DNA from 2 places in the Streptomyces sp. NPDC015171 genome. Region 2 is predicted to be linked to the other one. Evidence: riboswitches for the same ligand, from Rfam matches in the RefSeq annotation. Region 2 holds a riboswitch; the other holds the start of a gene.
The links. A riboswitch is a leader RNA that binds a small molecule or an ion and turns the genes downstream of it on or off. The one in region 2 is predicted to bind cyclic di-AMP.
Positions count from the first base shown of each region.

Region 1: another riboswitch for cyclic di-AMP. It lies ahead of ACF073_RS34140 (C40 family peptidase); the one in region 2 lies ahead of ACF073_RS17405 (transglycosylase family protein).

Region 1 covers NZ_JBIBUO010000017.1:84,159-91,514, reverse strand. The annotation lists gene ACF073_RS34155 (S1C family serine protease) at 1-592, opposite strand, end outside; gene ACF073_RS34150 (ATP-dependent Clp protease proteolytic subunit) at 796-1,431, shown strand; gene ACF073_RS34145 (hypothetical protein) at 1,440-1,745, shown strand; cyclic di-AMP (ydaO/yuaA leader) riboswitch at 2,087-2,319, shown strand; gene ACF073_RS34140 (C40 family peptidase) at 2,323-2,796, shown strand; gene ACF073_RS34135 (ATP-binding protein) at 3,609-4,061, opposite strand; gene ACF073_RS34130 (helix-turn-helix domain-containing protein) at 4,274-5,134, shown strand; gene ACF073_RS34125 (DUF397 domain-containing protein) at 5,144-5,365, shown strand; gene ACF073_RS34120 (8-amino-7-oxononanoate synthase) at 5,448-6,575, opposite strand; gene bioB (biotin synthase BioB) at 6,723-7,356, shown strand, end outside.
Region 2 covers NZ_JBIBUO010000005.1:472,927-480,282, forward strand. The annotation lists gene ACF073_RS17395 (cytochrome P450) at 1-1,139, shown strand, start outside; gene ACF073_RS17400 (transglycosylase family protein) at 1,285-2,367, shown strand; cyclic di-AMP (ydaO/yuaA leader) riboswitch at 2,549-2,723, shown strand; gene ACF073_RS17405 (transglycosylase family protein) at 2,728-3,444, shown strand; gene eno (phosphopyruvate hydratase) at 3,741-5,027, shown strand; gene ACF073_RS17415 (septum formation initiator family protein) at 5,128-5,604, shown strand; gene ACF073_RS17420 (DUF501 domain-containing protein) at 5,654-6,256, shown strand; gene ACF073_RS17425 (exopolyphosphatase) at 6,253-7,194, shown strand.

The DNA of each region.
Region 1 (7,356 bases), on a different contig from region 2:
CCTTGCCGTCGGCGTCCAGGAGCGGGCCGCCGGAGTTGCCGGGGTTGATCGTGGCGGAGTGCTGGATCGTGTCCGAGTAGTGGGGCAGGGAGGGCGAGGGATCCGCCGGCACGTTCGGCGACTGGACGACGCCCGCGGTGTAGACGGGCTTCTGCTCCTCCGGGTTCTTGTCGAAGGACGCCGGGTAGCCGATGGCCGTGACCGCGTCGGCGGCCTCGACCTTGCCGCTGTCGCCGAACTCCAGCTGTTCGAGGTCCTTCTGCGGCGCGGTGAACTGCAGGACGGCGATGTCCTGGCACGGATCGATGCCGAGGATGCGGACAGGTTCCTCGCCCTTGTCCGGGATGACGGCCTTGAGGGCGCTCTCACCGGCGACGACATGCGCGTTGGTGACGATGAGCCCCTGTTCGGCGTTGTAGATGAAGCCGCTTCCGAAACCCGTCTTGCCCACCACGTGGACAGTGGCCGGTGCGGCCTTCTCGAAGATTTCCTGCGGCGAATCGTCCGCCGGGGCCGCGTACGCGACCGTTCCGCCCATCACCAACGACGCGACCGCCGGTGCGGCGAGCGCGGCTCTGAGTTTCGCATCCACGGCGCGGAGCCTTCCGACATCGGGCGGCATCCCACCGGGACCAGCCCGGAAATGATCGCTTGCACAACCAGCTTAAGCGGGTGCCCGGGGCCTGTCCTGGCGAGCCGTCACCAGCCGAGCCCTTCCCCCCTTCTGTACGTCCTGTACATTTTTTACGGACAGCTCGCCGAAGGCGGCTCCGCCGCGAGGAAGGGTGTGCCCCCATGTCCCGACCGTCCGCACGTCATGTCCTGCCCGAGTTCACCGAACGCACCGGATCCTCCGTGCGCACCCTGGATCCGTACGCCAAGCTCTTCGAGGACCGGATCGTCTTCCTCGGCACACCGGTCGACGACACGGCCGCGAACGATGTGGCGGCCCAGTTCATGTACCTGGAACACGCCGCTCCCGACCGGGACATCACGCTGTACGTGAACTCGCCGGGCGGCTCCTTCGACGCGATGGCGGCGATCTACGACACGATGCGGTACGTCACGTGCGACGTGGTGACCTACTGCCTGGGCCAGGCCGCCGCCCCGGCCGCCGTGCTGCTCGCCGCCGGCACCCCGGGCAAGCGCTTCGCCCTGCCCGGCGCGCGGATGGTGATCCGGCAGCCCGCACTGCCCGAGCCGGTGCGCGGCCAGCCGAGCGACCTGCTCATCCAGGCCGAGGAGTTGACCCGGATCCGCGCGATGCTGGAGGAGATGCTCGTCCGGCACACGGGGCGCACGCCCGGCCAGGTGCGCGAGGACCTGGAGCGCGACCTGATCCTGGACGCCCCGGGGGCGCTCGCGTACGGTCTGGTGGACGGCATCGTGCCCAACCGCCGGGACACGCCCGGCGCACCGGACGCGAGGTGAGCCGCCCCATGCTGCCGGATCTTCCGCCACTGCCCGCCCTGACCCGGGCCGAGGGCGAAGTCATCGACCGCTACCTGGACGCGGTCGACCTGCTGGGCCGTATCAATCCGGCCCGGCACGGGGACACCTACCGCGGCATGCGAGCGGCTCAGGCGCTGGTGCGCAAGGCGGCAGAGCTGTGCGACGCGCTCACGCTGATGCACCGACGGGGCGAGACGGAGCTGCACGGGGACACGCTGGCACGCGCGTTGCGGGTGCTGGACGGTGAGCGCCGGGCCGCTCTCGTCGCGCTCCCGCCGGACGACGTCGGCTGAGGCGGACACCTCTCCGGGCCGTCCGGTCCCGTGCGTCGACACGACCCGTGCGGACCGAACTTGAAACGGCCCGAACGACGTACCGCCGACCGGTGTACATCCAGATCGATTTCCGGGCCTCCCGAGTTGCGCGATACGCGGGTCCATGGGCCGCAGAAGAGGGCATCGTCCCAGGTCCGGGGCTACGTAACGGTTCTGACGGAGGCTCGGGCGGAGCAGTGTCCACCCGAACGGATGAGTGGTGAGTAACGCCACAAATCCCCGATTCCATTGGGATTTTCGGACAGCAGTGAGTGAAGATCCCTGTCTGACGACAAGCCCCCGCCACCGCGGCGGGGCGATCCGGGCGGACGCCGAGTCCTGCCGCCGCCCGGATGACCGGTCGACAGAAGTGGATCGGCAGGAGTGGAGGACCCAGGCAAGACGGGTCGCCGGAACGAGTGCTCGGCTGTTCGACACAGCCGGGTCGCACGCTCCGAGCAGCCCTTGGGGTGAAGCCGTGGCAACGCGGCCGGGCAACTTCGCCAGCCCGAATCCGACAGGTCATCCTTCACAGGCGGCTGACGAAGGGTTGCGCATGACTGCGCTCAATCGTGTCCCGTCGCTGATGGCCCGGGCCGGCACGGCCTCGGCCCTGACCCTCGCCGCCGTGGGCGGCTCCATCGCGGTGCCCGGTCTCGCCGGCGAGGCCTCGGCCGCGACCACAGCGACGAAAGCACTGCAGATCGCCGCGTCCAAGAAGGGTGCCCCGTACTCGTGGGGGGCGACCGGTCCGCGCAGGTTCGACTGCTCGGGTCTGACGCTCTACTCCTACAAGAAGGCGGGCAAGAAGCTGCCGCGTACCGCCGCGCAGCAGTACAACAAGTCGCACCACATCTCCGCCCACAGCCGCAAGGCGGGCGACCTGGTCTTCTTCCACTCGGGCTCCAGCGTCTACCACGTCGGCATCTACGCCGGCCACGGGAAGATCTGGCACGCCCCGAAGACCGGTGACGTGGTGAAGCTCCAGAAGATCTGGACGAGGAGCGTCTGGTACGGCCGGGTGAGCTGACCCGCCGTCAGGCCAGGGGCGGCTCCGGCAGCAGGGCCGCTCCCAGCGCCGTCAGCGCAACCCCGGTGACCGCCCGGATCCCTGGGGCGGCCCGGGGCCCGACGAACAGCGCGAGCAGCGGTGTCCTGGGCGGCCTCGGCCGCGGCCTCCTCCGGCGACGGACGGCCCGGACAGCGCCCCCAGGGCGCACCCGCCGAGCGGGTGCGGGGGCGGCACCGCTGGTGCACCGCCGTGGGCCGCCACCGCGGGGTCCGGCCGGCCGAGGCGGGCTCACCGCAGCTCGTGGCCCGCGCCGGGCGGGTGCTCGACGAACCGGAGCGGGCCCGGCACAAGCCCGCACGACTGACTGGCGGTGAACCGCGGCTCAGCGCCTCCCGGCCCACCGGGGCGCGTCCGCCCCCGCCGACGCACGGCGCGTCCCGCCGAGCACGTTCCGGCGTACGGCCCCCGGTCGCGGACTGCGAGGCGTCGGCCGGTGTCCTCGTGGCAGCGGCCGGCGAGGTGGATCCGGCGCTGACCCACACCTTCTGTGGCATCCGCCCCCGCGGGCAGCGGCTCGATCTCCCGCCGGGCCGGAGGGTACGGCGCCGTGCCGACCCCGGCGCCGCTGGTGCCGGCCCCCCTGACACGCCGTGATGTGCGCGCTCGTCGGCGCGGGGCTCGGGGCGGCCGTCGTACCGGAGACGGCGGCGCGGACCGCGACCGCACAGGGCGGGGCAGGCGGCGGGCGGCCGGCCGCGAGGGATCCGGCGGCGGGCGTTTTCCGGGCACGCGGCCGGGGGCGGCCGGGCAGGCCGGGCCGCGAGGCTCGCTCAGGGTTCCTGTCCCGCCGGGACGGGCGCGGCCGGGACCATCCAGGGAAGCTCGATGGAGACCGTCTTGCCGCCCTCGCGGGTGGGGCGGACCCGGAGTCTGCCGCCGCACTCCGCGGTGAGCCAGCGGATGATGACCATGCCGCGGCCGTTGTCCTGCTGGACGGCGGCGGGCAGTCTCTTCGGGAAGCGCGGGTGGCTGTCCGTGACGCCGATGCGCAGGTGTGCGTCATGGCGCAGCGCGATGTCGACCGTGAAGGTGGGTGACTGACCGAAGGTGTGCTGTACGGCGTTGGTGGCGAGTTCGGAGACGATGAGCCGCACGGTGTCGGCCACCTCGGTGTCCGACGGCAGGCCCCATTCCACGAGGGTTCCCACCACGTAGGAGCGGGCGGCGGAGACCGAGGCGGGATCGCTCGGCAGAGTGACGGATGCTTCCAGATGGTCTGCCATGGCGACGTCGTCCCTTTCCGACGGGGCCGCGGTCCGACATACAGCGGAGGGTTCGAGTACGGTCCCGGACTGGTGCTTGCTCGCCAGCCTGCCATCAACGGGCCGTCACAGGGAGCGATCCACCAAGATATGCATATATCTGTCGCCCAAAGCGGTGAACTCTACTACGCGAGACCGTATTTGGGTGGCCCGGAGGGAGTAAGGAGGAGCCCATGCAGAACGGTCCTGCGGTGCGCCGCCGCAAACTGGGCGCCGAATTGCGCACCATGCGTACCGCCACCGGGCTCACGAGCGGGGAGGCGGCCCGGCTGGTCGGCTGGCACCAGTCGAAGGTGAGCCGCATCGAGACCGGCGCCAGCGGTGTGAAACCGGCCGATCTGCGCTTGCTGCTGGACGCCTACGGGGTGCGCGACAAGCATCTGCGCGAGTTGCTCCTGATGCTGGCGGGGGCGGAGGACGCGGGCGGGCGGCACCGCTGGTGGCACGCCTACCGCGGGGTGCTGCCGCCCACGTACCGCGACTTCATCAGCCTGGAGTCGCAGGCCGGCGCGATGCGCACCCTGGAGACCACGGTGGTACCGGGGCTGCTGCAGACCGCCGAGTACGCCCGCGCGGTCACCCGGGCGGCCGTGAAGGACCTGGCCGAGGACCGCCTCGACACGCTGGTCGAAGTGCGCCTGGCCAGGCAGGACGTGCTCCATTCGGACCCGCCGCTGGTGCTGGACGCCGTGCTGGACGAGGCGGTGCTGCGCCGTGAGGTCGGCGGCCCCGGCGTGATGGCCCGGCAGCTGGAGCGGCTGATGGAGGCCGCCCGGCTTCCGCAGGTACGGCTCCAGGTTCTGCCCTTCACGGCCGGCGCGCATGTCGGCCTCACCGGGCCTTTCGTTATCTTCTCATTTCCGAGCACTTCTGATCTGGATGTGGTTGTTCTCGACCAGCTGACGAGTAGCCTCTACCTGGAACGGAAAGAAGACCTCATGGCCTACACCGAGGCCTTCAACACCCTTCGGTTCCACGCCCTTTCCCCCGAGGACTCGTTGGACTACATCGCCGGGATAGGTGACGGCGCGTAAGGAGGCACCATGTCAGCACTGCCTCGGAACGTCCCTGCCAGTACCGATCTGCACGACGTGCGCTGGCTGCGCAGCAGCTACAGCACGGGAGCGAACAACTGTGTGGAGACGGCCCGGCCGCGCTCAGGGCCCACGGCCGGACTCCTCGCCGTACGCGACTCCAAGAACCCCGCCGGACCCGCGCTGCTCTTCTCCACCGACAGCTGGGCCGACTTCGTGACCACCCTCTGATCAGAGCGGACGATCAGATCGGATGATTAGATCCGATCATTCCCAGTCGTTCTCAGGCGACGCACGGCCGTGTCACGCCGACTCATGGTCGCGTTTCGCCGATGACTCGTACAGCGCGTTCGATCTCGGCCCCGGAGAGGTCCGCGCGGGCGGTCAGCCGCAGCCGTGAGATGCCGTCGGGCACGGAGGGAGGGCGGAAGCAGCCCACGGCCAGGCCTGCCGTACGGCAGTCGGCCGCCCAGCGCACCGCCTGCTCCGGGGACGGAGCCCGCACGGAGACCACCGCGGCGTCCGGACGCACCGCTTCCAGACCCGCGGCGGTCAGCCGTGCGTGCAGTTCCGCGGCCACCGCACGGGCCCGCGCCGCCCGTTCCGGCTCGCGCTCCAGCAGCCGCAGCGCCGCCAGCGCGGCACCGGCGGCGGCCGGCGCGAGTCCCGTGTCGAAGATGAACGTCCGGGCCGCGTTGACCAGGTGGTCGATCACCCGGGCCGGGCCGAGGACCACCCCGCCCTGACTGCCGAGCGACTTGGACAGGGTCGCCGTGACGACCACGTCGTCGGCGCCCGCGAGCCCGGCCGCGTACGGGGCGCCCCGGCCGCCGTCGCCCAGCACGCCCAGCCCGTGCGCGTCGTCCACCACCAGTCCCGCGCCGTGCTCCCGGCACGCGGCGGCCAGCGCGGCCAGCGGCGCCTGGTCCCCGTCGACCGAGAACACCGTGTCGGAGACGGCGATCGCCGCGCCCGCGCGGGTGCCGAGCGCCTTGCGCACGGCCTCCGGGTCGGCGTGCCCGACGACCTGCGTCTCGCCCCGGGCGAGCCGGCAGCCGTCGATGAGCGAGGCGTGGTTGCCCGCGTCGGAGACGATCAGCGAGCCGTGCGGGCCGAGCGTGGTGACCGCCGCCAGATTGGCCGCGTACCCGGAGGAGAACACCAGGGCCGCCTCGAACCCGCAGAACGCGGCGAGCGCCCGCTCCAGCTCGGTGTGGAGCGCGGTGGTGCCGGTGACCAGCCGGGAGCCGGTGGCGCCGCCGCCCCAGGTCCGGGCGGCGCCGGCCGCTCCCTCGATGACCTCCGGATGGCGGGCAAGGCCCAGGTAGTCGTTGCTCGCCAGGTCCAGCAGCGGCGAATCGGCGGGGCGCGGACGCAGGGTGCGGACGAGTCCGGCGCGGCGCCGCGCCCCGGCCTGCTCGTCGATCCAGCCGAACGCCATGGGTCCTCCGGTGCTTTTGTAGGTAGCGGACAGACCCTAGCGGCACCACCTGTCCCCCAGGATGTGGCAATACCCACACGGTGAACCCGCTCCGTTGTGCAAAGTCTCCTTGGCCCGGGGCGGTCCCGTAGGACAGGATCGGGCCTCATGGACCTGCTGAACACGCTGGTGGACAAGGGGCTTCGGCGCGAGCTGCCGACCCGCGAAGAAGCGCTCGCCGTGCTGGCCACCTCCGATGACGACCTGCTCGACGTGGTGGCCGCGGCCGGCAAGGTGCGCCGGCACTGGTTCGGCCGACGGGTGAAACTCAACTATCTGGTCAACCTCAAGTCCGGGCTGTGCCCGGAGGACTGCTCCTACTGCTCCCAGCGGCTGGGCTCCAAGGCCGACATCCTGAAGTACACCTGGCTCAAGCCCGACGAGGCCTCCGAGGCCGCCGCCGCCGGTCTCGCGGGCGGCGCCAAGCGGGTCTGCCTGGTGGCCAGCGGGCGCGGCCCGACGGACCGGGACGTCGACCGGGTCTCCGAGACCATCAAGACCATCAAGGAGCAGAACGAGGACGTCGAGGTGTGCGCCTGCCTCGGCCTGCTCTCCGCCGGCCAGGCCGAGCGGCTGCGCGCGGCGGGCGCGGACGCCTACAACCACAACCTCAACACCTCGGAGTCCACGTACGGGGACATCACCACCACCCACACGTACGCCGACCGGGTGGACACGGTGCGGAAGGCGCACGCGGCCGGTCTGTCCGCGTGCTCGGGTCTGATCGCGGGCATGGGCGAGA
Region 2 (7,356 bases):
TCGAGGCGTGGCTGGTCACGCGGTACGGCGATGCCAAGCAGGCCCTCGCCGACCAGCGGCTGAGCAAGAACCCGGCGCATCACGACGAGCCCGCGCACGCCAAGGGCAAGACGGGCATCCCGGGCGAGCGCAAGGCCGAGCTGATGACGCATCTGCTGAACATCGACCCGCCGGACCACACCCGGCTGCGCCGGCTGGTCAGCAAGGCGTTCACGCCCCGCAGGGTCGCCGAGTTCGCGCCCCGGGTGCGGGAGCTGACCGACCAGCTCATCGACGGGTTCGCGAAGACGGGCTCCGCCGACCTCATCCACGAGTTCGCCTTCCCGCTGCCCATCTACGCCATCTGCGATCTGCTCGGTGTGCCGCGCGAGGACCAGGACGACTTCCGGGACTGGGCGGGCATGATGATCCGGCACGGGGGAGGGCCGCGCGGCGGGGTCGCCCGGTCGGTGAAGAAGATGCGCGGCTACCTCGCCGAGCTGATCCACAAGAAGCGGGAGGCGCTGCCCGCCGAGCCCGCTCCCGGCGAGGACCTGATCTCCGGCCTGATCCGCGCCTCCGACCACGGCGAGCACCTCACCGAGAACGAGGCCGCCGCGATGGCCTTCATCCTTCTCTTCGCCGGCTTCGAGACCACCGTCAACCTCATCGGCAACGGCACCTACGCCCTGCTCACCCACCCCGGGCAGCGCCACCGGCTGCAGCGGTCCCTGGCCGCGGGCGAGCGGGACCTGCTGGAGACCGGCGTCGAGGAACTCCTGCGCTACGACGGCCCGGTGGAGCTGGCCACCTGGCGGTTCGCCACCGAGCCGCTCACCCTCGGCGGCCAGGACATCGCGGCGGGCGATCCGGTGCTCGTCGTCCTCGCCGCCGCCGACCGGGACCCGGAGCGGTTCGCCAATCCGGACGTGCTGGACCTCGCCCGCCGCGACAACCAGCACCTCGGTTACGGCCACGGCATCCACTACTGCCTCGGCGCCCCGCTCGCCCGCCTGGAGGGCCAGACCGCGCTGGCCACCCTTCTCACCCGGCTGCCCGACCTGCGGCTCGCCGCCGACCCGGCCGACCTGCGCTGGCGCGGCGGACTCATCATGCGCGGCCTGCGCACGCTCCCGGTCGAGTTCACACCCACCGCGTGAACCGGAGACGTTCACTTCTGTGATCTTCACGTGATCTGCGCGGCATTAACTTGTGACAAGTGATCGTCTGCCTATACGTTCACCCCTCAGTGTGGCGCGGAGTTTCGGCGCCCACCGCTCCAGCTGTCGCTCGAAAGGCTTCCGCATGCTCTCCGGGAACGGTCGACACCGTCGCCCCCGTCAGGCTCCGGCCCTCCTCGTCGCGGCCGGAGTGACCGGCTCCGCCATCGCCATCCCGCTCCTCGGCGCGGCGAGCGCCAACGCGGCCGAGGGCACCACGTGGGACAAGGTGGCCGAATGCGAGAGCGGCGGCTCCTGGAGCGCCGACACCGGCAACGGGTACTACGGCGGCCTGCAGATCTCGCAGGACGACTGGGACACGTACGGCGGCGGGCAGTACGCGGGCAGCGCCGACCAGGCCAGCCGCCTCCAGCAGATCTCCGTGGCCGAGAAGATCCTCGCCGACCGGGGCACGACGCCCTGGGCCACCTGCGCCCTGCTGTCCGGCCTGACCTCGGACTCAAGCTCCGTGGACGTCGACACGGGCGTCGGCGGCTCCGGGGGCGGCAGCGGCTCGGGAGACACGTCCGGGGCCGGCGACTCCGGTTCGTCGGACGACTCCCACGGCTCCGACTCGTCCGGTTCGCCCGATTCTCCGTCCTCCACGGATGCCGACTCCGACGCCAACTCCGGCTCCGGCACGGGCTCCTCCTCGAAGGAGACCGGAAAGCCGTCCGCGAAGCCGGGCGAGGACTCCGGCAAGGACGCGGGCAAGGGCTCCGGCAAGGACACCGGTTCCAGCGGGAGCGACACGCCCGAGTCGGGCAAGTCCACCCCGCCGGCGACCGGCGGCCCGCGGGAGACCGAGGGGTCCCCCACGGCCACCCCGGACGCCGGGATCGCCGACAACCCCCAGCAGGCCGCCGGTGCTTGGAGCCTGGTCGACACCGGGTCCCTCGCCAGCGGCGGACGGCACCGGGGTGCGAGTGCGGACGAAGGTGCGGGAAACGGACAGGAGGCCGCCTCCTCGGGCCGGCACGCCTCCCGTGAGCCCGGCACCTACACCGTCCGCGAGGGCGACACCCTCTGCTCCATCGCCGACTCCCTTGACGTCGACGGCGGATGGCGGGCGCTGTACGCGGGGAACAAGGAGTCCGTCGGGTCCGACCCGAACCACATCTCCGCCGGTCAGACCCTGGAAGTTGGGGACGAAACAGGCGGTAAGTAGCGGGAGTTGACGCCCCACTTAGAGCCTAATGTCCGATTTGGCGAAAGTGTGGGATGAGTCTCAGAAGCCCTGATCGTCTTTGAAATTCCGGCGATCGCCTGCCTACGGTCAAGGCCGCTCGTCACCACGGGCCCCGGTGCCGCAACGCCGAATCCTGCCAGCGGCCGTCCGGGAACAGTCGACGCGTCAAGCGCCGTAGGCAGGAGCGGGGGACCCAAGGTAGGCGCCGGAACCAGCACTTGAGGCTGGAACCGGCTGGGGGTGAAGCCGCACTCCGCGCAAGCGGGAGGTGCGGCCGGGCAACTCAACCGGCCCGAACCCGACAGCTCACCTCGCAGGCGTCGGTGAGGGGATCGATCCATGCTGTTTTCCGGCAAGGGCAAGCACCGTCGTCCGTCCAAGGCCGTCCGCGCCGTCGCGCTGGCCGGTGTCACCGGCGCCGCCGTCGCCGCCCCGCTGATGGCGGCCGGCAACGCCTCCGCGGCCACCACCTCCGAGTGGGACACCGTCGCCCAGTGCGAGTCCGGCGGCAACTGGTCCATCAACACCGGCAACGGCTACTACGGCGGTCTGCAGTTCTCCGCCTCCACCTGGGCCGCGTACGGCGGCACCGCCTACGCCTCGCAGGCGAACCAGGCCACCAAGGCCCAGCAGATCGCCGTGGCCGAGAAGGTCCTCGCCGCGCAGGGCAAGGGCGCCTGGCCGGTCTGCGGCACGGGCCTGTCGAGCACCCCCAATGGCGGCTCCGCCCCGACGACCCCGTCGGCCCCGTCCACCCCGTCGACCTCCACGCCGGACTCGGGCAGCACCACCACCCGCTCCTCCGACGGGCAGGCCGCCTCCCGCTCCGCCGAGCGCCCGGCCGCCTCCGCCAAGAGCGAGACCGTCACCACCCCGACCGGCAAGACGGTCAAGAAGGGCGACGGCGAGTACAAGGTGGCCGCGGGCGACACCCTCAGCACCATCGCCGAGAAGCACAAGGTCAAGGGCGGCTGGCAGAAGCTGTTCGAGCTGAACAAGGACATCGTCCAGGACGCCGACCTCATCTACCCGGGTCAGCAGCTGCACCTGAAGTGACCTCCGGCTCCGGCCGGACCACGGGCCCGCACCCTTCCGCGGGCCCCGCCGCAGGGCCCCGTGCGGGCCACCCCCGTCCCCACGGGCTCCCCGCCCCGGTGCGTGTTCCCCCGTACGCACCGGGGCGGGGCTTTTTCGCGTCCGCCGCGCCCCTTCCCTTTGTTTCGTGAAGAAACAAAAGGTACCGTCGGCCTGTCCACGGGACGGTCGGTCGGTGGCCGACGCCTCAGGGACGGTTAGGCTCTAGTCGCAAGGCACACCAGCCCCGCACAACCAGCGTCACATCCACGAAGGAGATGCTCGTGCCGTCCATCGACGTCGTCGTAGCCCGGGAAATCCTGGACTCCCGAGGCAACCCCACGGTCGAGGTCGAGGTCGGCCTCGACGACGGCAGCACGGGTCGTGCCGCCGTCCCGTCCGGCGCCTCGACCGGTGCCTTCGAGGCCATCGAGCTGCGCGACGGTGACCCGAACCGCTACCAGGGCAAGGGCGTCGAGAAGGCCGTCCTCGCCGTCATCGAGCAGATCGGCCCCGAGCTGGTCGGCTACGACGCCACCGAGCAGCGCCTGATCGACCAGGCCATGTTCGACCTGGACGCGACCGACAACAAGGGTTCGCTCGGCGCCAACGCCATCCTCGGCGTCTCGCTCGCCGTCGCCCACGCCGCCTCCGAGGCCAGCGACCTCCCGCTCTTCCGCTACCTGGGCGGCCCGAACGCGCACCTGCTGCCGGTGCCGATGATGAACATCCTGAACGGCGGCTCGCACGCCGACTCCAACGTGGACATCCAGGAGTTCATGATCGCCCCGATCGGCGCGGAGTCCTTCTCCGAGGCCCTTCGCTGGGGCACCGAGGTCTACCACACCCTCAAGAAGGTCCTGAAGGGCAAGGGCCTGTCCACCGGTCTCGGCGACGAGGGCGGCTTCGCCCCGAACCTGGACTCCAACCGCGCCGCCCTCGACCTCATCCTCGAGGCCATCAAGGAGGCCGGTTACGTCCCCGGCCAGCAGATCGCCCTCGCGCTCGACGTCGCCGCCTCCGAGTTCTACAAGGACGGCAAGTACCTCTTCGAGGGCAAGGAGCGCTCCGCCGCCGAGATGACGGAGTACTACGAGGAGCTGGTGGCGGCCTACCCGCTCGTCTCCATCGAGGACCCGCTGTTCGAGGACGACTGGGCCGGCTGGAAGGTCATCACCGACCGTCTCGGTGACAAGGTCCAGCTGGTCGGCGACGACCTGTTCGTCACCAACCCGGAGCGCCTGGCCCGCGGCATCGAGGACGGCGCCGCCAACGCCCTGCTGGTCAAGGTGAACCAGATCGGCTCGCTCACCGAGACCCTGGACGCCGTCGAGCTGGCCCAGCGCAGCGGCTTCAAGTGCATGATGTCCCACCGCTCCGGCGAGACCGAGGACGTCACCATCGCCGACCTGGCCGTCGCCACCAACTGCGGCCAGATCAAGACCGGCGCCCCGGCCCGCTCCGAGCGCGTCGCCAAGTACAACCAGCTGCTGCGCATCGAGGAGATCCTCGACGACGCCGCGGTGTACGCCGGCCGCAGCGCCTTCCCGCGCTTCAAGGGCTGAGCCGTACAGGGTCACAGCTGAGCCAGTCGTACGTACGTCCCCGTACTCGGTCCCGTACCGTGTGCGGGGACGTACGCGCGTGGAACGGGAGGCGGGGAAGATGGCCGTGAAGGACCGTGACCGGTTCTCCACCGCGACCAGGCTGCGGCTGCTCGGCGAGCAGACGGCGGCCCGGGTCTACCGCTCCCAGGCCAAACGGCAGGTCCGCCGCTCCCGGCTCACCGGCCGCGCGGCCCTGCTCGCGCTGGTGCTGTGCTCGCTGGTCGTCGCCCTCGCCTACCCGATGCGGCAGTACGTCTCGCAGCGCGCGGAGATCGCCGACGTCCGGCGCAAGCAGGAGCAGGCACGCGAGCGCGTCGAGCAGCTGCGCGACCTGAAGGCCCGCTGGCAGGACGACGCCTACGCCGAGCAGCAGATCCGCCGCCGGCTGCACTACGTGATGCCCGGCGAGACGGGGTACGTGGTCGTCGACCCCGGCGCGGCCCGGCCCTCCCGCGCCGACCTCGGGGCCGCCCAGCGGCCCTGGTACGCGAACGTCTGGGACGGGGTCGACAAGTCCGACGCCTCCGACCAGTGACCGGCCCGCCGGGCCGGGAATCCGACAGAAAGCCATTCTGGAAGCAGTCATGGAAACGCCTCCGCCGCCCACTCCGCGCACCGAGCCCACCGACGCGGACGTAGCGGCCTTCAAGCAGCAGCTGGGCCGTCCGCCGCGGGGCCTGAGGGCCATCGCGCACCGCTGCCCGTGCGGTCAGCCCGACGTCGTGGAGACGGCGCCGCGCCTGCCCGACGGCACGCCGTTCCCGACGGTCTACTACCTGACGTGCCCGAAGGCGGCCTCCGCCATCGGCACGCTGGAGGCGGACGGCGTCATGAAGGAGATGACGGCGCGGCTGGGGACCGACCCCGAGCTGGCCGCCGCGTACCGGGCCGCGCACGAGGACTACATCCGGCGCCGGGACGAGATCGAGGTCCTCGCGGGCTTCCCGAGCGCGGGCGGCATGCCGGACCGGGTCAAGTGCCTGCACGTGCTGGTCGCCCACTCCCTGGCCGCGGGACCGGGCGTGAACCCGCTCGGCGACGAGGCCCTGGCGATGCTGCCGGAGTGGTGGCGCAAGGGCGCGTGCGTGACGCCGCCCGGCGCCGGGTGCCAGGCGGAGGACGCGAAGGACGCGGAGGACGGCGCGGGCCGCGCTGCGGCCGGCACCGCAGGGGAGGACGAGCAGTGACCCGTGTGGCCGCCGTCGACTGCGGCACCAACTCCATCCGGCTGCTGGTCGCCGACGCCGACCCCGCGACGGGCGAACTGACCGAGCTGGACCGCCGGATGACGATCGTGCGGCTCGGCCAGGGGGTCGACCGCACCGGCCGGCTCGCGCCCGAGGCGCTGGAGCGCACCTTCGCCGCCTGCCGCGAGTACGCCGCCGTCATCAAGGAGCACGGCGCCGAGCGGCTCCGCTTCGTCGCCACCTCCGCCTCCCGGGACGCCGAGAACCGCGACGACTTCGTGCGCGGGGTGCTGGACATCCTCGGCGTCGAGCCCGAGGTCATCACCGGGGACCAGGAGGCGGAGTTCTCCTTCACCGGGGCGACCAGGGAACTCACCGGCCGCGACGACCTCGCCAAGCCGTATCTCGTCGTGGATATCGGCGGCGGCTCCACCGAGTTCGTCGTCGGCGACGACCGGGTGCGCGCGGCACGGTCGGTGGACGTCGGCTGTGTGCGGATGACCGAGCGGCACCTGGTGCACGACGGCCGGGTCACCGACCCGCCCGCCGAAGAGCGGATCGCCGCCGTGCGGGCCGACATCGAGGCCGCCCTAGATCTGGCCGAGCGGACGGTCCCGCTGCGCGAGGCGCGCACCCTGGTGGGCCTTGCCGGGTCCGTCACCACGGTGTCCGCGATCGCCCAGGAGCTGCCCGCGTACGACTCCGCGCGCATCCACCACTCCCGGATCTCCCGGGACCGGGTGCGCGAGATCACCGAGTGGCTGCTGCGCTCCACGCACGCCGAGCGCGCCGCGGTCCCGTCCATGCACCCGGGCCGGGTCGACGTCATCGGGGCGGGCGCCCTGGTGCTGCTCGCGATCATGGAGCGGACCGGCGCCGAGGAGGTCGTCGTGAGCGAGCACGACATCCTCGACGGCATCGCGTGGTCGGTGGCGTGAGCCTCATTTATTACTAGCCAGTAGCCACCTGCTGAGCAGGTTGGATAACGTTTGAGCGTGCCGAGGGCCCCCTGGAGGGGCCCTCCGGCATGAGCGCGCGGAAAAGTTCGTGAAGTTCTTCACAAGGAATTCCGTCCGGCCGACCCCTGGAAGGGGTCCGAA